Regions from separate parts of the Aromatoleum aromaticum EbN1 genome, predicted to be linked through region 2. Evidence: predicted binding sites of a transcription regulator. Region 2 holds the regulator's gene; each other region holds the start of a gene.
The links. The regulator HrcA, encoded in region 2, represses chaperone genes, less so after heat shock. The targets are predictions, from matches to a motif close to TNTTAGCACTCNNNGNCNNNGAGTGCTAANA.
Positions count from the first base shown of each region.

Region 1: the regulator HrcA is predicted to act here: its motif matches at 3,314-3,344, upstream of groES (co-chaperone GroES).
Region 3: the regulator HrcA is predicted to act here: its motif matches at 5,237-5,267, upstream of rpoH (RNA polymerase sigma factor RpoH).

Region 1 covers NC_006513.1:690,487-697,486, reverse strand. The annotation lists gene EBN1_RS03270 (class 1 fructose-bisphosphatase) at 1-898, shown strand, start outside; gene EBN1_RS03265 (autotransporter assembly complex protein TamA) at 1,019-2,776, shown strand; gene EBN1_RS03260 (hypothetical protein) at 2,855-3,205, opposite strand; gene groES (co-chaperone GroES) at 3,431-3,721, shown strand; gene groL (chaperonin GroEL) at 3,767-5,419, shown strand; gene EBN1_RS03245 (response regulator transcription factor) at 5,726-6,412, shown strand; gene EBN1_RS03240 (sensor histidine kinase) at 6,387-7,000, shown strand, end outside.
Region 2 covers NC_006513.1:2,842,918-2,849,917, forward strand. The annotation lists gene hemH (ferrochelatase) at 1-1,045, opposite strand, end outside; gene hrcA (heat-inducible transcriptional repressor HrcA) at 1,075-2,100, opposite strand; gene EBN1_RS13550 (NAD kinase) at 2,192-3,076, shown strand; gene recN (DNA repair protein RecN) at 3,109-4,779, shown strand; gene fur (ferric iron uptake transcriptional regulator) at 4,834-5,277, opposite strand; gene EBN1_RS13565 (outer membrane protein assembly factor BamE) at 5,415-5,813, shown strand; gene dapB (4-hydroxy-tetrahydrodipicolinate reductase) at 5,884-6,690, shown strand; gene carA (glutamine-hydrolyzing carbamoyl-phosphate synthase small subunit) at 6,857-7,000, shown strand, end outside.
Region 3 covers NC_006513.1:2,497,990-2,504,989, reverse strand. The annotation lists gene EBN1_RS11950 (XrtA-associated tyrosine autokinase) at 1-268, opposite strand, end outside; gene EBN1_RS11945 (XrtA system polysaccharide chain length determinant) at 282-1,826, opposite strand; gene EBN1_RS11940 (XrtA/PEP-CTERM system exopolysaccharide export protein) at 1,899-2,531, opposite strand; gene EBN1_RS11935 (N-acyl amino acid synthase FeeM domain-containing protein) at 2,757-3,527, shown strand; gene EBN1_RS11930 (porin) at 3,772-4,851, opposite strand; gene rpoH (RNA polymerase sigma factor RpoH) at 5,293-6,144, shown strand; gene EBN1_RS11920 (SCO family protein) at 6,273-6,860, opposite strand; gene cyoE (heme o synthase) at 6,893-7,000, opposite strand, start outside.

The DNA of each region.
Region 1 (7,000 bases), 2.1 Mb from region 2:
GGCAATCGCCGTCAATGTCTCGAAAGGGGCGCTTGCCGACCTGCTCGGCGAGGCGGGTACCGACAACGTCCAGGGCGAGGCGCAAAAGAAGCTCGACGTGATCGCGAACGAGATTCTGCTGCAGGCCAACGAATGGGGCGGGCACCTCGCGGCGATGGCGTCGGAAGAGGTCGAGGAGGTCCATCAGATTCCGTTCGACTACCCGAAGGGCGGCTATCTGCTGCTGTTCGATCCGCTCGACGGTTCGTCGAACATCGACGTCAATATCTCGGTCGGCACGATCTTCTCGGTACTGCGCTTCCCTGAAGGGATCCAGGAGCCCAACGAGCAGTGCTTCCTGCAGCCTGGCCGCGAGCAGGTCGCTGCGGGGTACGCGCTGTACGGCCCGTCGACCCTGCTGATCCTCACCGTCGGCAACGGTGTGCATGGCTTCACGCTGGACCGCGAGATGGGTAGCTTCGTCTATACCCACCCGTTCATGACGGTGCCGGTGGATACGCAGGAATATGCGATCAACGCCTCGAACGCGCGCCACTGGGAGCCGCCGGTGCAGCGCTATGTCGCCGAATTGCAGCAGGGCAGGACGGGGCCGCGCGGCAAGGATTTCAACATGCGCTGGGTCGCGTCGATGGTCGCCGATGTGCATCGCGTCCTCACGCGCGGCGGCATCTTCATGTACCCGCTGGACGAGAAGTGCCGCGACCAGGGCGGCAAGCTGCGCCTGATGTACGAGGCGAATCCGATGGCGATGATCGTCGAGCAGGCGGGGGGCTCGGCGACGACCGGTCGCCAGCGGATCCTCGACGTGCAGCCGGCAAAGCTGCACCAGCGCGTGCCGGTGATCCTCGGGTCGACCCACGAAGTCGAGCGCGTGACCGCCTACCATCGCGAAGGCTGAGCCGGGAACACCAGGGCGGGTGTCCGTGAGGGATCACGCTGCGGGCACTCTCGCCGCAGCGTGAAGGCGCAGCACGATCCGGAAACCGCTGCGGCCATGCCTCTGCCGTAGAATCCGGGCATGACAGCTTTCCGGATTCATGCGCTGCTCCGGCTGTGGTTCGTTGCGCTGTGCCTCGGACTTTCGTCCGGTACCGTGTTCGCCCAAGTTCCGCTGCAGGTCGAACTCGATGCACCCGACAGCGTGCGGCCGCTGCTCGAACGCTATCTGCGCATCCTCGAGCCTGATGGGCAGGTCCTGCCGGAAGTGCAGGCCGACCGTGTCGCGCTGGCCCGGCGCACGCGGCGCGAAGCGACGGAGCTGCTGGCGACCGAAGGGTATTTCACGCCCGAGATCCGCTTGCAGCGTGAACCGGACGGCCGGTGGCAGCTGTCGGTCGAGCCCGGTCCGCGGGCGAGCATCGCCGCTGTCGAGCTGCTGTTCGACGGCGATCTGGCCGGCGACGGCGAGACACGCGCGGAACGTCGTGCTGCGCTGCGCCAGGCATGGGCTCTCGCGCCGGGAGAGTCTTTTCGCCAGAGCGCCTGGGACGACGCGAAGGCGCGCCTCCTCGACGGGGTCGCCGTGCGCGACTACGCCGCGGCGCGCATTATCGACAGCCGTGCCGAAGTCGATCCGGACAACGCGACCGTGCAGCTTTCGGTGACGGTCGACTCCGGGCCGCGTTTTTTCCTCGGCCCGCTCGAAGTGTCGGGCCTGCAGGATCTTCCGCCCGATTTCGTCGAACGTTTCAACATGCTGGAGCCCGGCGAGCCGTTCGACCAGGAGCGCCTCCTCGCGCTGCAGACTGTACTGCAGAACTCCCCGCAGTTCGGTTCGGTGGTCGTCGATATCGAGCGCGATCCGGCGCTTGCCGCAGCCGTGCCGATCCGCGTCCAGGTCACCGAAGCGCAGTCCCGATACCTCGGCTTCGGCGTCGGCTATTCGACCAACACCGGTTTTCGCACCGAAATGAGCTGGCGCGACGTAAACTTCTTCGACCGCGGTTGGGAGCTCGCCACCGGACTGCGGCTCGAGCAGCGCCGCAACGCCGCGTACGCGGACGTTTTCCTGCCGCCCGCGCCTGCCGGCCATCGGGACAGCTTTGGTGCTGCGATCGAGCGCAGCACCGTCGAGGGGCTGACGCTGATGACCCAGGCAGTGGGCGTGGCGCGCACGAGGACGCGCGGCAACATCGACACGCGCCTCGCGCTGCGCCTGCAGCACGAACAACGCGATCCCGACGGCGCGCCGTCGACGAGCCGCAACTCGCTGACGGCGAACTGGACATGGATCCGGCGGCGGGTCGACGATCTCCTCGATCCGCGACGAGGCGACGTGCTGCAGTTCGATATCGGGGGTGGCGCGAAGGCGGTACTGTCAGACCAGGATTTCCTCCGGCTTTACGGCCGCTACGTGCGCTATCTGCCTTTTGTCGAACGCGACGTGCTGATCCTGCGCGTTGAAGGCGGGGCGACGCTCGCGCCGAGCCGGGATGGCGTGCCGCACGATTTCCTGTTCCGCACCGGGGGCACGCAGACGGTACGCGGCTACGCGTTCGAGAGCCTGGGCGTGAGAGAGGGCGACGCTACCGTCGGCGGGCGTTACCTCGCGACGCTGAGCGCGGAATATGTCCGTTGGTTCCTGCCGCAGTGGGGGGCGGCGGCGTTCGTCGATGCGGGCGATGCCGCCGACAGCCGCGACACATTCGCTCTCAAGACCGGCTACGGCGTCGGCGCGCGCTGGAAAAGTCCTGCCGGCCCGCTCGCCGTCGATCTTGCGTACGGCCACGACGAAAAGCGGCTGCGCCTGCATTTCGGCATCGCCATCGCATTCTGAACCGTCTCGTCGACGGCAGCCGTGGCAGGCATTTCCGGCAGGGGACGGGTAAGTTTTTCAGTTGCTCCACAAGGCCGGTCACGGCTTGCCGGTCAGGCCGCCCGGATTGCGCGTGATCCTGTCCGGCTGGATGTCGTTCGCCTCGCGGCTGCTGTCGTCGCGGCCCGCCGCGCGGCGTTCGCCGGTGCCGGAGGCATCGGTGTCGCTGTCGAGATCGGTGTCGCCGATGTCCGCGCCTGCGCCACGACCATGATCCATGTCCGACGTCGTGCCGCTGTCCGTCGCGATGCCGGCGTCGTCAACCAGGCCCGGCGCGCCGGCGATGTCGCTGCCGCTGTCCGAACTGTCGCTGGGGCCCAGGTCGGCGGTGCTGTGACCGGGCGGTGCGTTGGGTGTCTCGTCGCCACCGAGAATGCTGCTTTTGGCCATGTCTGTTCTCCTTTTCGAGGGAGCAAAGAGCGCAGCATTCGGCGTTCCCGCTCCCGACGACAGGAAATCGGTTTCCGTGCTCTTGAAATCGGCGGGGGCCGTCCCTATTATTAGCACTCGTTGGCAGTGAGTGCTAACCGTCCCGGGCCGGTCCGCGCCCTTGATAAATTTATGCTGCGGGTCTGCCCGCAGACATGTTGAATTCGAACTGAAGGAGTCATCTCGATGAAAATTCGTCCCTTGCATGACCGCGTGATCGTCAAGCGCCTGGAAGCCGAGCGCAAGACCGCCAGCGGCATCGTCATCCCCGACTCGGCCGGCGAAAAGCCCGATCAGGGCGAAGTGCTCGCCGTGGGTAACGGCAAGATCCTCGACGACGGCAAGGTTCGCCCGATGGCCGTCAAGGTCGGCGACAAGGTGCTGTTCGGCAAGTACGCCGGCCAGACCGTGAAAGTCGAGGGTGACGAGCTGCTCGTCATGCGCGAAGAAGACATCATGGGCGTCGTCGAGGCCTGAGCGGCCCGCTCGAACCCGTCCAAAGAATTCAAGGAGCAATGAACGATGGCTGCAAAAGAAGTCAAGTTTGGTGATTCCGCCCGTGACCGTATGGTCGCCGGTGTCAATATCCTGGCCAACGCGGTCAAGGTCACTCTCGGCCCGAAAGGCCGTAACGTCGTGCTCGAGCGCTCGTTCGGCGCGCCGACGGTGACCAAGGACGGCGTGTCCGTCGCGAAGGAAATCGAACTGAAGGACAAGTTCGAGAACATGGGCGCGCAGATGGTCAAGGAAGTCGCGTCGAAAACCTCCGACATCGCCGGTGACGGCACCACGACCGCGACCGTGCTGGCCCAGTCGATCGTGCGCGAAGGCATGAAGTTCGTTGCCGCTGGCATGAATCCGATGGACCTCAAGCGCGGCATCGACAAAGCCGTGATCGCGGTCACCGAAGAACTGAAGAAGCTGTCGAAGCCGTGCTCGACGAACAAGGAAATCGCCCAGGTCGGCTCGATCTCGGCGAACTCGGACGCCGACATCGGCGAGATCATCGCCAAGTCGATGGACAAGGTCGGCAAGGAAGGCGTGATCACCGTCGAGGACGGCAAGTCACTGCAGAACGAACTCGACGTTGTCGAAGGCATGCAGTTCGACCGCGGCTACCTCAGCCCGTACTTCATCAACAACCCGGACAAGCAGGTCGCGATCCTCGAGAACCCGTTCATCCTGCTGTTCGACAAGAAGATCTCGAACATCCGTGATCTGCTGCCGGTGCTCGAACAGGTCGCGAAAGCCGGTCGCCCGCTGCTGATCGTCGCCGAAGACGTCGAAGGCGAAGCGCTGGCGACCCTCGTCGTCAACAACATCCGCGGCATCCTGAAGACCTGCTCCGTCAAGGCGCCGGGCTTCGGCGACCGTCGCAAGGCGATGCTCGAGGACATCGCCGTGCTGACCGGCGGCCAGGTCATCGCCGAGGAAGTCGGCCTGACTCTCGAGAAGGCGACGCTGGCCGAGCTCGGCCAGGCCGCGCGCATCGAAATCGGCAAGGAAAACACGATCATCATCGACGGCGCCGGCGAAGGCTCGCGCATCGAAGGCCGCGTCAAGCAGATCCGCGCGCAGATTGAGGAAGCCACGTCCGACTACGACCGCGAGAAGCTGCAGGAGCGGGTTGCGAAACTGGCGGGCGGCGTTGCCGTCATCAAGGTCGGCGCCGCGACCGAAGTCGAGATGAAAGAGAAGAAGGCCCGCGTCGAAGACGCGCTGCACGCGACCCGTGCCGCGGTTGAAGAAGGCATCGTCCCGGGCGGCGGCGTCGCGCTGCTGCGTGCCCGCGCGAACCTCGGCACCCTCAAGGGCGACAACCACGACCAGGATGCCGGTATCAAGATCGTGCTGCGCGCGCTCGAGCAGCCGCTGCGCGAGATCGTCGCCAATGCCGGTGACGAGCCGTCCGTCGTCGTCAATCGCGTCGTCGAAGGCACCGGCAATTTCGGCTACAACGCCGCGACCGGCGAGTACGGCGACCTGGTCGACATGGGCGTGCTGGACCCGACCAAGGTCGAGCGCATCGCGCTGCAGAATGCGGCCTCGGTCGCCGGCCTGATGCTGACCACCGACTGCATGGTCGGCGAGCTGGCTGAAGAAAAGCCCTCGATGGGGGGTATGGGCGGCATGGGCGGCATGGGTGGTATGGGCGGCATGGACATGGGCATGTAATGCCGGTCTGAGGTTCGCCTCGTGCTTCCGGGCTTTCGGGCCCGGCGGCGCCAAAGCAAACGGCTCCGCTGCGGCGGGGCCGTTTGCTTTGGCGTGAGCGTGGACGTGTCGACGTGCCACTTTGCGGAAAGGTGGGATAATTGATTGGTCGTCAGGAAAAAAGGGCAGGGAGCGCCGTTTGTGTGAACGGGCGCTCCCCGGAATGTGCGCGCCGAAAGGCATCCACATTCCCCGGGCCGGTAATAGGAGAACAGCGGACGCAAGACTAGGCGTGCCCGCTTACGGACAACTTACATCCATATTTCCATGCGGATCCTTCTTGCTGAAGATGACCAAGTCATTGCCAACGGCCTCGGACGGGCCCTCAAGCGCAGCGGTTACGCCGTCGATCACGTCGCTTCCGGCAGCGAGGCGGATACCGCGCTGGCCACCCAGACATACGATCTGCTGATTCTCGACCTCGGCCTGCCGAAGCTCCCCGGGATTGACGTCCTGAAACGCCTGCGCGCGCGCAAATCGGCGCTGCCGGTGCTGATCCTCACTGCCCAGGACGGGGTCGAGGAGCGTGTGCGAGGGCTCGATGCCGGGGCGGACGACTACCTGACGAAACCTTTCGCGCTGCCGGAACTGGAGGCGCGTGTCCGGGCGCTGACGCGACGCGGCACCGGGCAGCCGCGCTGCATCGAAATCGGCAGCCTTTCGTACGACCAGGCTGATCGAGTGGCGAAGATCAACGGGCAGGTCGTCGAATTGTCGGCGCGGGAAGTCGGCCTGCTCGAAGTCTTCGCCCTGCGGGTCGGGCGACTCGTGAGCAAGGACCAGATCGTGGATCACCTGTGCGGCTGGGGGGAAGAGGTCTCGAGCAATGCGATCGAGGTCTACGTCCACCGGCTGCGCAAGAAGCTCGAAGACAGCGGTGTACGCATCGTCACCGTGCGCGGACTCGGCTACTGCCTGGAAAACCCGGATGCGGTCCAGACGGCGAAAGCCTGACAAGACGGCGGCAGCGAATCGGCCTCCGGCGCAGCCGAACTCGCTGTTCGGCGAGATCCTCGACTGGATGCTCGCGCCACTGCTGTTCCTGTGGCCGATCTCCATCATCGTCACGCACAACGTCGCCGACAATCTCGCGAACCAGCCCTACGATCGGGCGATGGCCGACAGCGTGCGGGCGCTCGGGCGCCTCGTGTCGATCGAAGGCGGGAATATCGCGGTGCATTTTCCTGCGCCGCCGCGGGCGCTGTTTCGCGCCGACCAGGACGACACCGTCTATTACCAGGTCGCCGACAGCAGCGGCGAAGTCGTCACCGGAGACCGTGAAATTTCCTCGGTCTTGCCGCCGGCGACCGTGGTCGCGGAGGAGGTGCTGTACCGCGACGACGTGATTCACGGCGAAGAGGTGCGCATCGCCTACCAGTTTCTGCGCGCCTGGCCTGAACCCGCCAGCCCGCTGGTGCTGGTGCAGGTGGCCGAGACGCGCAACAAGCGCAGCGACCTTGCGTCCCGCGTCGTGACCGGCGTGCTGCTGCCCCAGTTCGCGATCATCCCGATCGCGGTCGTGCTCGTATGGGTTGGCCTGAC
Region 2 (7,000 bases):
CCGCCGCCGGCACGGGAGCTTCGAGCCAGTCGCCGATCCGGCTGCGGACGATGTCGGTCAATGCGGCAATCCAGTCATGTCGCTCGTTGAGGCAGGGAATGTAATGAAAAGCCTTGCCGCCGGCGCCGAGGAACGCCGTCCTGCATTCGAGGGCGATTTCCTCGAGGGTTTCGAGGCAGTCCGAAGCGAACCCCGGGCAGATCACGTCGACGCGGCCGGTTCCTTTGCGGCCGAGTGCTTCGAGAGTCGGCTGAGTATAGGGTTTCAGCCATTCCGCCTTGCCGAAGCGGGACTGGAAAGTGAGCTGCCAGCGCTCGGGCGGCAGGTCGAGCTTCGCGGCGAGCAGGCGGGCGGTGACATGGCACTCGCAGTGGTAAGGATCGCCCAGATCGAGCGAGCGCTTCGGTATGCCGTGAAAGCTCATCACGAGCTGATCCGGCTCGCCGTGTTTTGCCCAGTGGTCGCGTACGCTCCTGGCGAGCGCTCCGACGTAGCCGGGGTGATCGTGAAAGTTCCGTACATAGCGGATCTCGGGCAGGTTGCGCCAACGGGTCAGGCAGCCCGCGACCTCGTCGATGACGCTCGCGGTGGTGCTCGCCGCATACTGCGGATACAGCGGCACGACGAGGATTCGGCTGCAGCCCTCGGCTTTCATGCGGCCGAGTATGTCGGATATCGAGGGCGCCCCATAGCGCATCGCCCAGTCGACGACGACGCTGGTCACCCCCGCGTGGCCCAGATACCCGGCAAGGAGTTTTGCCTGTCGTTCGGTGTGGACTTTGAGCGGGGAACCGGCGTCGCTCCAGATGGCCGCATATTTCTCGGCCGATTTCTTCGGCCGCAGGTTGAGAATGACTCCGTTCAGAATCGGCCACCAGATCGCGCGCGGGATCTCGACGACGCGCGGGTCGGAGAGGAATTCCTTGAGATAAGGGCGAACCGCTGCGGCAGTCGGCGCCGCGGGAGTGCCGAGATTGACAAGCAGGATACCGGTGCGCTCGGGAGTGCCGTGGGTGTGGGCGGGTTCGGGCCAGTAACGGGCCATGCAAGTCCTTTGGGAGCGGGCCGAGGCGTTCAGCCAGGGCTCGAGAGCGCGTTCGACAGGAGGCGGGCCGTGATGTCGACGATCGGGATGACTCGGTCGTAGGCCATGCGCGTCGGGCCGATGACGCCGACCGAACCAACCACTTTGCCGTTGACTTCGTAGCCTGCGGTCACGACGCTGCAGCCGTCGAGTTGCGAGAGCCCGGATTCGTCACCAATGAAGATCTGCACGCCGTGCGCGCGATTCGAGAGGTCGAGCAGCTGCATCAGGCCGGTCTTCTGCTCGAACAGCTTGAACAGTTCGCGCAGGCGCGCCATGTTCGACGACAGGTCCTCGACGTCGAGCAAGTTGGTTTCACCCGACAGCACATAGCTCGCGCTGTCTTCGGCGGCCGCGTTGCCGGCCTCGACGGCGGCCGTCATGAGTTCGCTCATGTCGCTGCGCAACTGCTTGAGTTCGTCGCGGATGCGGGCACGGATGTCGTCGAATCCGAGGCCGACGAAGTGCTCGGTGAGGTAGCTGGCCGCCTCGGCGAGCTCGGCTGAGGAGTAGGCGCGGCGCGTGATCAGGATGCGGTTCTGCACGTCCCCGGCAGTGGTCACGATGATCAGCAGGATGCGGTTTTCGGCCAGGCTGATGAACTCGATCTGCCGGATCTTCACGGTATCGCGGCGCGGGGAAACGACCACGCCGGCGAACTGCGTGAGTTCGGACAGCAGGTGCGATGCGGAATTCATCAGGCGCTGCGGCTGATCGGGCTGCAACTGGCCCTTGAGTTCGCGCACGCGCGCCTGTTCGAGCGGCTGCACGGTCAGCAGCGAATCGACGAAGAAACGGTAGCCCAAGGCGGTCGGGATGCGCCCGGCCGAAGTGTGCGGGCTGGTGATGAAGCCTTTCTCCTCTAGGTCGCTCATCACGTTGCGCACCGTCGCCGGCGACAGCTCGAGGCCGGAATAGCGTGAAAGTGCACGCGAGCCGACCGGCTGACCTTCGACGATGTATCGTTCGATCAGGGTCTTCAGCAGTATCTGTGAGCGGGGGTCTAGCAGCTTCATTATCCGTTACGCACTATTGCGGTGATTCTAACAGCCTGTGGGCGAACGCTGTCGTCTGCCAAGGCATTAAGCGATGTGGTTTAATCCGCGCATGAGCAAGAACTTCCGCGTCGTTGCACTGATCGGCAAGTACCAGAGCCCCGAGGTGGCGGAGGCGGTGCTGCGCATCGCCGAATTCCTGCGAGTGCGCGGACTTGACGTGTGGATCGAACAGGGGACCGCAAGTTCCATTGGCATGGCCGGCCAGTTTGCCGTTGCGAGCTACGAGGAGATCGGCGCGCAGGCGGATCTCGCCGTCGTGCTCGGGGGCGACGGCACGATGCTCAATACGGCGCGCCGGCTTTCCCAGCACGGCGTGCCGCTGGTCGGAATCAACCAGGGCAGGCTCGGTTTCCTCACCGATATCTCGCGCGACGAAGCGTTGCCGAAACTCGGCGAGATTCTCGAGGGACGCTATACCGAGGAGTCGCGCGCGATGCTCGATGCCGAAGTGCTGCGGGCGGGCCACCGCGTATTCCAGACGCTCGCGCTCAACGATGTCGTGATCAACAAGGGCGACCTGGGGCGGATGATCGAGTTCGATCTGTCGATCGACGGGGAATTTGTCTATACGCAACGCTCGGACGGGATGATTCTGGCGACCCCGACGGGTTCGACGGCATACGCATTGTCGGCCAACGGGCCGATCCTCCATCCGAACGTCGGGGGGATCGCCCTTGTGCCCTTGTGCCCTCACGCACTCACCGCGCGTCCGGTCACGTTGCCGGATACTTCCCATATCGAGATCGTGCTGTTGCCCCAGCATGATGCCCGGATACATTTCGATGGCCAGGCCCGCTTCGACGCCCGCGCCGGCGACCGGCTGCGAGTCACCCGTTCGCCCGATGTCGTCCGCCTGCTGCATCCGCAGGGCTACAGCTATTTCGCCATGCTGCGTGAGAAGCTCCACTGGAGCGCGACGCCGCGTCGTCCCTGACTAACCAATCGTTTTCCGACCCTGCCCCGCTCATGCTCCGTCGCCTGGCCATTCGGGATTTCGTGATCGTCGACCGCCTCGAGCTCGAGTTCGAAGCGGGGTTCGGCGCGCTGACCGGGGAAACCGGGGCGGGCAAGTCGATCCTGCTCGATGCGCTCGGCCTGGCCCTGGGCGGACGTGCCGACGCCGGCGCAGTGCGCGCGGGATGCGGCAAGGCGGATATCGCAGCCGAGTTCGACCTGCCGCCGTCGAGCCCGCTCGGCGAGTGGCTGGCGGGGCAGGACCTGACGGCGGATGATGGAGTGGTGATCCTGAGACGGGTGGTCGAGGCCGGCGGGCGCTCGCGGGCGTGGCTCAACGGCGTGCCGGTCACGCAGGGGCAGTTGCGCGAAGCGGGCGACTGGCTTGCCGACATTCATGGCCAACACGCCCATCACGCGTTGCTCAAGCCCGACGCGCAGCGGGCGCTGCTCGACATGCACGCAGGGGCCGCGGCGCTCGCCGCCGACGTCAGCGCTCGCTTCCACGCCTGGCAGCGCCTCATCGAACTGCGTCGTGCTGCGGACCAGGATTCGGCGGCGTCCGAGCGTGAGCGTGAACTCCTTGCCTGGCAAATACGCGAACTCGACGAGCTCGGGTTCAGCACCGAGGAGTGGGACCGCATCAATGTCGAACATGCCCGTCTTGCCCATGCGGCGGGTCTGATCGAGGGAGCGGACGAAGTGCTCGGCACCCTCGGCGAAGGCGATCTGGCGCTCGCTTCGCAGCTGCGCCACGTCAGCGTCCGGGTCGAGGGGATGGCCGAGATCGATTCCGATCTTGCCGATGTCCGGGAACTGGTCGCCGGCGCAGCGATCCAGGCCGACGAGGCGCTGCACGCGCTGCGGCGCTACCGCGAGCGGCTCGACCTCGATCCTCAACGCCTGGCCGAGATCGAGCGGCGCATCGAGGACGTCATGGCGCTGGCGCGCAAGCACCGCGTGGCGCCGGACGAGTTGCCGGATCTTCGCGCTGATTGGGCGCGAAAGCTCGACGACCTAGTTTCGCGCGCGGATCCGGTCCGTCTTGGCGAAGAGGAAAAGCGCCTCCACGGCGAATACGAGGCAGCCGCACGGCGGCTTTCCGCAGCACGGGTGCCGGCAGCCGAAGCTTTGTCGCGCGGCATCACCGACGCGATGCAGACGCTGGCGATGGCCGGCGGAAAGTTCGAAGTGGCGCTCGAAACCTGTGTCTCGCCGATGGCCTATGGCCTGGAATCGGTCGAATTCCGCGTCGCCGCGAACCCGAACCAGTCGTTGCGCCCGCTCGCGAAAGTTGCGTCGGGGGGGGAGCTGTCGCGCATCGGACTCGCAGTCCAGGTCATCGCCAGCCGCGACTCGGCGACGCCGACACTGATATTCGACGAGGTCGATGTCGGGATCGGCGGGCGGGTCGCGGAGATCGTCGGCCAGTTGCTGCGCCGGCTGGGGCAGGAGCGTCAGGTGCTGTGCGTGACGCATCTGCCGCAAGTGGCGGCGTGCGCCGACTGGCAATGGAGCATCGCCAAGGCGCGACGCGGGTCGGAAGTCCTGAGCACGGTTTGCGTCCTGAACAGGGAAGCGCGGGTCGAGGAGATCGCCCGCATGCTCGGCGGCGTGAACATCACCGAGACGACCCGCCGTCACGCGGCGGAAATGCTCGGTACGGAGTCGTCCGGACGCTGATCGCAGGGCCGTCTGCCGCGGCCGAAGAAACGACCCCGGGAGTGATGTTCCTGGTCAGTCTTCCTCTTCCAGTTTGCGGTTGGGACAGTCCTTTCTCAGGCAGTCCGCATAAAGATAAAGCGCGTGTTCGCGGACGATGAAACCGCGCTCTTCAGCGATCCTGTTTTGCCGCCGCTCGATTTCCGCGTCGAAAAACTCTTCCACCTTGCCGCACTGCACGCACACGAGGTGATCGTGATGGCCGCCTTTCTTGAGTTCGAACACCGCCTTGCCCGACTCGAAATAGTGCCGTTCGAGCAGGCCCGCCTGCTCGAACTGGGTCAATACGCGGTAAACAGTCGCCAGTCCGATATCCATTCCCTCGGCAATCAGGAGACGGTAGACGTCCTCGGCAGTCAGGTGGCGCAGATCGGATGTCTGGAACAGATCGAGGATCTTCAGGCGCGGATAAGTGGCTTTGAGGCCGATGTTTTTCAGGTTTTCCGAATTTTCTGACATGGTCGCCCCGCTGGGTGGCCCGGAGCCAATAAGTCATGGCTCGTGCCCGCATATGATATATTTTTTCGCCTTTGCCTGAACGATACGCCGTCTGGCGCCACCGACCAAGAACTCCATCCATGCGCTTCGTGACTCTCATGGCGGCCGTCGCCGCCTTCGGCCTGTCGGCCGGTTGTTCCATCAGCTCGCTCACCGATCAGATCAATCCCTACCGTATCGACGTGCGGCAGGGCAACTACGTCGATCAGGAAATGGTGGCCAGGCTGAAAAAGGGCATGACGCGCGAGCAGGTGCGGTTTGCGCTCGGCACGCCGCTCATCGTCGACGTGTTCCATTCCGATCGCTGGGATTACGTCTACCGCTTCCAGCCCGGCAGAGGCGAACCGCAGCAGCGCACGCTGAGCGTTTTTTTCGTCAGTGACCGGCTCGATCGCGTCGAAGGGGACATCGAACCGGGCGATGCGCAGGCCGCGACGGCGGCGCCGCAGGCCGAGCGCAGCCGCGTCGTCGAGATCGCGCCGGCCGCCGAGGATTGAGCCGGGTGGCCTGGAAGCGATCGCGCATCGCGCGAGGCTCCCGATCATGTCGAGCAAAAGGAATTCATTGATGTTGCCATTGCGCATTGCCATAGCGGGTGCATCCGGCCGGATGGGCCGGATGCTGATCGAAGCCACGCTGAAGGAGGAGGGAGCGGTGCTCGCTTCGGCCTTCGACCGTCCCGGCACGACCTTCATCGGTCGCGACGCCGGCGAACTGTCCGGAAGCGCGACCGGGATTCTGATCACAGACGATCCGCGCGCCGCGATCGCAGCGGCCGACTGCGTCATCGATTTCACGCGTCCCGAAGGCACCCTCGCGCACCTTGCCCTCGCGCGCGAACTCGGCAAGGCGATGGTCATCGGCACGACCGGCTTCTCGACGGCCGAGAAGGAGGCGATTGCCGCTGCGGCACAAGCCATTCCGATCGTGTTCGCGCCGAACATGGCGGTGGGCGTGAACGCGGTGTTCAAGCTGCTCGAAGTGGCGGCCCGCATTCTCGACGACGGCTACGACGTCGAAGTGATCGAGGCGCATCACCGCTTCAAGGTCGATGCCCCGTCGGGTACCGCCCTGCGCATGGGCGAAGTGGTCGCATGCGAACTGGGGCGCGATCTGGAAACGTGCGCGATCTACGGGCGGGAAGGGGTGACCGGGGAACGCAAGGCCGAGACGATCGGCTTTTCCACGATCCGCGGCGGCGACGTGGTCGGGGATCACACGGTTCTGTTCGCCGGTATCGGCGAGCGTATCGAGATCACTCACAGGTCCGGCAGCCGCATGCCGTATGCTTCCGGTTCGCTGCGCGCGGCGCGTTTCCTTGCCGGGCGTTCGAGTGGCCTGTTCGACATGCAGGACGTGCTCGGCCTGCGCTGATCCGGGCGCGGCGACGACGGGTGCGATTGCCTCGACAGGCGCCAAACGCTATAATCAGCGGCTTCTTGAAAGCGGGATTGGCCGGTCGGCTCGTCCCGTTTTTTTCACATTCGGGGTGGCTCGATAGCTTTTCCCGTGTCTTTTCGGCTGAACTCAGGAGTTTGTCGTGACTGCTTCCCCGCCCGCCCTACTAGCGCTTGCCGACGGGACGGTATTTTTTGGCAAGGGAGTCGGTGCGGCCGGCAGCACGGTCGGTGAGGTGGTGTTCAACACCTCGATGTCCGGTTATCAGGAAATCCTCACCGACCCG
Region 3 (7,000 bases), 340 kb from region 2:
CCGAGCGCGGGTGGTTTGGCGTCACGAGTCCGAGTTGCGTCAGGCGATCCAGATCGAGTTCGATGCTGACTGCCTGTGCAGCAACTCGCTGCGCCTCTGCGGCGCGTTCGCTGCGCTTGGCGTGCGCAGGCGAAGCTGCCGAAATGGGGCCTGGAGCGTCCGCGGTTTTCCTGGCTTCGATGACGATGCCGGCATCCTCCTCCGGCGTCTGCCCGTCGGCGCGCTGCAACTGGCCGAGGCGCTCGACGGCCTTTTCGATGAGACTCATTGATTGATCTCTCCTAGCCCTGCAGCAACTGAACCATCGCGGTCATCCCGGCGACCACCACGATGAACCCTGCGACGCCTCCGCCGAATGCCAGCAGCCCCCGCCGTCTTCTCTTCTGGAGCACCGGATCCGCGACCAGCGAAACTGCGCCCAGCACCGGCAAGCCGATGATTTCCCGCAGCGAACGCACGTTGTCGAAAGCCGGGCGAAGCTGCGAAAGCAGGAAAGCCAGTGCAATGCCGGCACCCAGCCCGATCAGCCCGGCAAGCGGCATCAGCAGCGCGCGATTCGGCGCCGCCGGCTTGTTCGGCAAGCTCGGCGGGTCGATCACGCGAAATTCGGTGACTCCCCCCTGAGCGGTCATTTCCACCGACATGTTGGCCGATTCGCGCCGCGCGACCAGGGCTTCGTAATTGCGCTTATGCACTTCGTAATCGCGGTTCAACTGCGTCTGCTCGGCTTCGATCTTCGGCAGGAGTTCGGCCGACGAGCGCAACTGTGCGAGCCGCGAACCGAACTCGGCCACCCGCGCCTCCAGCGATGCGACCCGCGCCTCGGCCTCGGCGAGTGAAATCTTCATCTGCTGGACGACCGGATTGGCATTCGGCGCCCAGGGCGCGCCGGTGTCGACCTTCCGCATTGCTTCGACTTCTTTCTGTTTCTGCTCCTCGAGCTGCGCAATCACACGCCGTACGCCGACGATGTCGGGATGCTCATCGGTGTAGCGCAGCAGCAGGCCATCCAGGTTTTTTTTCAGCGCGTCGATCCGTCCGTCGATCTCCGGCAACGCCACCGACAACGGGTTGGGCGGCTGTGCCAGGAGCACGGGCTCTTCCCCGACAAGCTGACGCTTGAGCGAATCGCGGGAATTCTGCGCTTCCTTCAGTTCGAGTTCCGCCTGCCGCAGCTGCGCCGACAATTCCGCCATCTGCGAAACGTAGTCGCGCCCCCCGTCCCCGAGCAGCGCCATGTTGCGCAGACGGAAGTCCTTCAGGCGGTTTTCCGCTTCGCCGAGCTTCTGTTCGTAACCGGCGATCTGCTCGTCGATGAATCGCCGCGCCGACGTCGAATCCTGCCGCTTGCCGACCAGCCCCGATTCCACGAACAACGATACCAGGGCCTGGACAATGCGCTGCGCGCGCTCGGGATGAGCATCCTGGTAAGCCAGCGTGAACAGGTTGTTCCGACCGGCCCCCCGGATCTGCAGCCCGCGGGTAAGCTCGGCGATGAGCGCTTCGCGCTGTGCCGGAGTGCGCGCCCCCGGGTCGAGGTCGGCCATCGTGATGAGTTTTTCGACGTTCGGCCGGGTAATCAGCGTGCGGCTGAGAATCGCGATCTGCTGGTCGATATTGGGCTGAACGGCGAGTCCAGACATCAGCGGACGCAGCACCGACTGCGTGTCGACGTAGATGCGCGCCGTGGATTCGTATCGGTCCGGCATCGAATAGATCACGAAGCCTCCCGTGATGCCGGCGATCCACGCGAAGGCGAGGCCCCACCAGCGGAACCGCCACATTCCCCGCACGTGCCCGGCTATCTGCGAAAATAGCTCTTCCATCAGCGCCCCTCGTCACCGTCCGAATCGATGTGCCGTGCCGTGTTGCCCAGACACACAGCCCAAGTCAGGAAATCAGAACCAGCTCTGGGGAATGATCAGCACGTCACCCGGCCGCATTTCGACGTTCGCCGACACGTCACCTCGCTTGAGCAGGTCCTTGACGCGGACGCTGTACTGCTTGTTTCCTTCGCCGGTACGAAGGATCGAGGCGCCATTGCCGTCGGCGAATTCGGTGACGCCTCCGACTGCGATCATCACGTCGAGCAGCGTCATTTTCTGGACGTAGGGCAGGACTTGCGGAGTTGCCGCCTCGCCGACCACGCGGATCTGTTCGCTGTAGGGGCCGACAAAACTGGTCACGATCACGGTCACGACCGGCTCGCGAATGAATTTCGCAAGCGCCTGCTCGATGTCGCGCGCCAGCGTCGAGGAGTCTTTCCCGAGCGCCGGAAGATCTTCGACGAGCGGTGTCGTGATCTTGCCGTCGGGCCGGACCGGCACCGCCATCGACAACTCGGGGTTTCGCCAGACGACGATGTTCACGCTGTCGCCCGGCCCGATCACGTAGTTGTATGCAGCATCCGACGCTACCGCCGGAGCGGGTGGAAACGAGGACGTCGCGCACCCCGACAACAACCCCGCTGCAACGGTCACCCCAAGAAACTTGCGGACACTGTCCCCCGACATCGATGCACTCTCTACCATCATCTATGCTCTCCCTCTGGATCGGCGCCCATCATGCACCGAGCAAATTTCCTTCATGCTACGAATCGTAACCCCTTATGCCGCAGGAAAAAATACACAACCGCTTACAGCGTCCCTAACCCCCTGCCGGTAGAGTTCAGCGCGCGGCCTGAAACGGACCACGCTCTTCTTGCCCCCGAATTCTTCCGGGCGCTTTCCTCCTCCAACGACGAGGCGCGAACACACATGACAGAATCAGCTTACCACGCCGAGGGCATTAAAAAAGCGAGCCAGTCTCGCTTGAAACCGTCCCTTTCAATCGTCGATCACAGATTCGGCGCAATGGATCCTGACTTCGCGATCACGCGGGATGGATATCACGTTCGAATGGTCCATGATGAAATGGACGAGGTACACGGCAAAATCAGCAAGCTCATCCAACGAATGTATTCTTGGCGAGGACTTGCAACGGATCAGCCGGCGAAGCTCCCGAAACACGCCGGTCAGACAACGCTGGCGGCATGCAAGGGAGACCTTCTTTTTGGCACCCTGACCGTGGGCATCGATTCGCCCCGAGGCTTACTCGCCGACACACTTTATCAGGGCGAGATCGACGAAGCGCGCAGCAATGGCGCACGGGTATGCGAAGTGACCCGCCTGGCGATGGATCCGTCCCACAGTTCACCGGAAGTGCTGGCGTCGGTTTTTCACCTGGCTTTCATGATCACGCGCCTCGTGCATCGCATGACGGATCTCTTCGTCGAAGTGCATCCCCGGCATACGGCCTTCTACAGCCGCATGATGGGCTACGAGGTCGCGGGGCCGGAACGCATCTGCCCGCGCGTCGGCGCCCCTGCAGTGCTGATGCGGCTTTCACTCGAACACGCGGAACGGGAAATCCGGCGCATCGGCGGAAACGAGTCGACGCGGGACCGCAGCCTTTACCGCTTGTTCTTCTCGTCCGTCGAACAAGACAGGATGCTACTCGACCTGCAAGGTCTGCGCTTCGCAGTCTGAACCGACAGCGCGCCGCTACATCGGGCGCCAGTCCTAATCGGTGCTCCCCGTTTGTTGTTCCTGAGCAGCGGAACGAGTTCGCGAACGAATCCCGGCAAAGCGTCACCCGATTCTCCGCAGCGTCATGCTGCCTGCAGTCGCCTCATGACGCGCCCTCGTCCGCGCAACGGCCCCATTATTCCGGGCAACCAGGAAAGAAAACGGGCGCCGAAGCGCCCGCGGGGTTCAAATCGTCAGGAGACGATCAGAACGAGTGATTCACACCGATCAGGAAGTTGCGGCTGTCTTCGTCGAAGAGGGGGGCGCCAGTGGTCTCGTCAGTCCTTTTAGCGAGGACCGAGTAAGCCGTGTTGTCGTCGTTGTCGACTTGCGTGTAGCCGACGTAAGCGAGCGTGCGCTTCGACAGGCTATGCGAGTACATCAACGACCAGGCAGCGGCGTCGCTGTCGTCCGCGTCCGCATCCGTGCGGCCATAGGACAGGTGGACCTTGCCGGCCGAGCTGACCGGAACCACGCTGCCGACCTGCCAGACCTTGTTGTCGTCTTCCGCAGCGGTGGCATCCTTGATGATCTGGTACGAGCCCATCAGCTTGAACATGCCGAAGTCGTAAGCGGCACCCAGGTACGCTTCCTTCTTGGTGTCATCAGCAACCCCGTTGAACTTCTCAGTCGGGATCGCGCCGGCGTCCTGCTTCACCTGGCTGTAGATGAGGCCGATCGCGAGCGGGCCGTTCGCGTACTCGGCGCCGACGGCTGCCGTGTCACCTGCCTGGCGGTTGTTGTCCTGGTTCGCTTCGTTGAAGCCGTAGATCGCGTTCAGCGTCAGGCCGCCGAAATCGGGCGACTTGTAGTTGATTGCGTTGCTGACGCGCGCCGGGGTACCTGCGACGATGTTCGAACCCTGGTTAGCCGCGAGGATGAACTGCGGGCTGAACGGGATGACGTTGATCGCGTCGTACTTGAACACGTAGTAGCCCGGATTGTACTGGCGGCCGAGACCGATGAAGCCGAAGCCGCCCTGCAGGCCGACGAACTGCTGACGGCTACGCGAGGCACCGGAGCCGACGCCTTCGTTGTCGTCGAGTTCGATACCGTACTCGAGCGTGAACACGGCCTTCAGGCCGTTGCCGAGGTCCTCGCTACCCTTGAAGCCCAGGCGGGAACCCGCCCAGCCGCCGCTCTCGACGCCGGTGAACTTGTTGTCGTCCATCTTGCCGTAGCCGAAGAAAGCGTCGGCGATACCGTACACGGTGACGTTCGACTGCGCGAAAACCGGGGCGGAGACCAGGCCGGCGACGGCCAGGGCAATCAGTTTCTTCTGCATGTATGTTTCTCCTCTAATTTGAAGCTGAGACCGGGGAATCCACCACGGCCCGACTTACCTCTCAAGCGAGAAGTTGAAGCGATTGTGCAAAACGGGAGCATGCAGGCGCAAGTCAAGCAGGGCCGGAACGCCCCCTGCCGGCAAAAGATGTTGCACCGACGCAACATGGATACCCGATGCGGCACACCGGGGCATGGCGGCCCTTTCCCCCGAGCGCGCCAAACATATACGTTCAGCATTGATGCACTGCACATGCCACTTCATATGCATGCCCGCGAAGCGTGGCGAAACCGGCCGGCAGCAAAGGCTTTCGGCGCTGCGGGTGGCGCCGGCGGCGTGGTCTACATCGCCAGGCGGGATGCCCGCAGCTGGAACCCGGACACGCGTTTAGCACTCCAACGCCATGAGTGCTAACATTGGTTTCGAGGAGGACCCGTACATATGAGCCAAGCCCTGTCTTTCCCGGTACCTTTTGCCGTCGGCAGTATCGACCAGTACATCCAGTCGGTGAATCGCATCCCGCTGCTCACCGAGCAGGAAGAGGTGAGTCTGGCCACGCGCCTGCGCAATGAAGGCGACTTGGAAGCTGCGCGCGGGCTGGTGATGTCTCACCTGCGCCTGGTGGTCGCCATATCGCGTGGCTACCTCGGCTATGGCTTGCCGCACGCCGATCTGATCCAGGAAGGCAACATCGGCCTGATGAAAGCGGTGAAGCGCTTCGACCCCGATCGGGGCGTACGGCTCGTTTCGTTCGCGATCCACTGGATCAAGGCCGAGATCCACGAGTACATCCTGAAGAACTGGCGCCTCGTCAAGATCGCGACGACCAAGGCGCAGCGCAAGCTGTTCTTCAACCTGCGCAGTCTCAAGCAGGACACCGGCACGCTGAACAGGGACGAAGTGGTCGCGGTCGCAAAGCAGCTCGGCGTGAAACCCGAGGAAGTCGTCGAGATGGAAACGCGACTCACCGGCCGGGACATCCAGCTCGAAGGCGGGCCGGACGACGACGAACATCACTTCGCGCCGATCGCATACCTGCCCGACCCGAACGCCGAGCCTTCGGAGGTGCTCGAACAGGCGCAACTCGCCCGGCTGCAGGACGAAGGGCTGAGCGACGCGCTGGCGAGCCTCGACGACCGTAGCCGCACGATCGTCAAGCGGCGCTGGCTGACCGAAGGCGACAGCGCGACGCTGCACGAACTCGCCGCCGAATACGGCGTGTCGGCGGAACGCATCCGCCAGATCGAAGCCAAGGCGATGCAGAAGATGCGGGGTTTGCTGGCGCCTGCCTGAGGCTTTCGAGAAAACGCCGGCCCCTCGGAGTCATCCTGCCGTCCGGGAGGGCGGAAACGGCAAAGCCGTTTCCTGTGGGGCTCGCGGACGCCGGCATCCTGCCGGCTCATGCGCCCGTCGCGGGACTTTCACTTCGCCGCCAGCAACGCCCTGATGTCCGCCGCGATGTTTTCGGCCGATTCCCCGTGCCGCACGTACAGCCGCAACCGCCCCGTCGGATCGAAGATGTACGTGCCGGCGACGTGGTCGACGGTGTAGTTCGCCCCTTCGGTATCGCCGCTTTTCTGGTAGAAAATCCGGAAATCCTTCGCCACCGCCTGCGTCTGGGCAGCGTCGCCATACAAGCCGATGAAGCGCGCATCGAACTGCGGAACGTAGTTCGCGAGCAGTGCCTGCGTGTCGCGCTCGGGGTCGACGGTGACGAACAGCACTTGCACGCGCTCGGCGTCCGGCCCGAGCAGGCGCATCACTTCGCTCATCGTCGACAGCGTCGTCGGGCAGACGTCCGGACATTGCGTATAGCCGAAGAACATCGTCACGACCTTGCCGCGGAAGTCCGCCAGCGTGCGCGGCGTGCCGTGGTGGTCGGTCAGCGCAAACGTGCTGCCGTATTCGGCGCCGGTGATGTCCGTCGCGTGGAAAGAAGGCTTGGGCGCTGAGGAATCGGTACAGCCCGCGAGCGCAAGCGCGGTCGCGAGGATCAGGGAGCGTAGCATCGGGACGTCGGCGGGCTGCAAGGGCAGCGGGATCAGAGCGGGAGGTAATGATCCATCAGGAGCGCCGCGAAGAGCAAGAACAGATACAGGATCGAGAAGCGGAACGTGCGCCGCGCGAACGCGTCGCTGTAGTCGGCGTA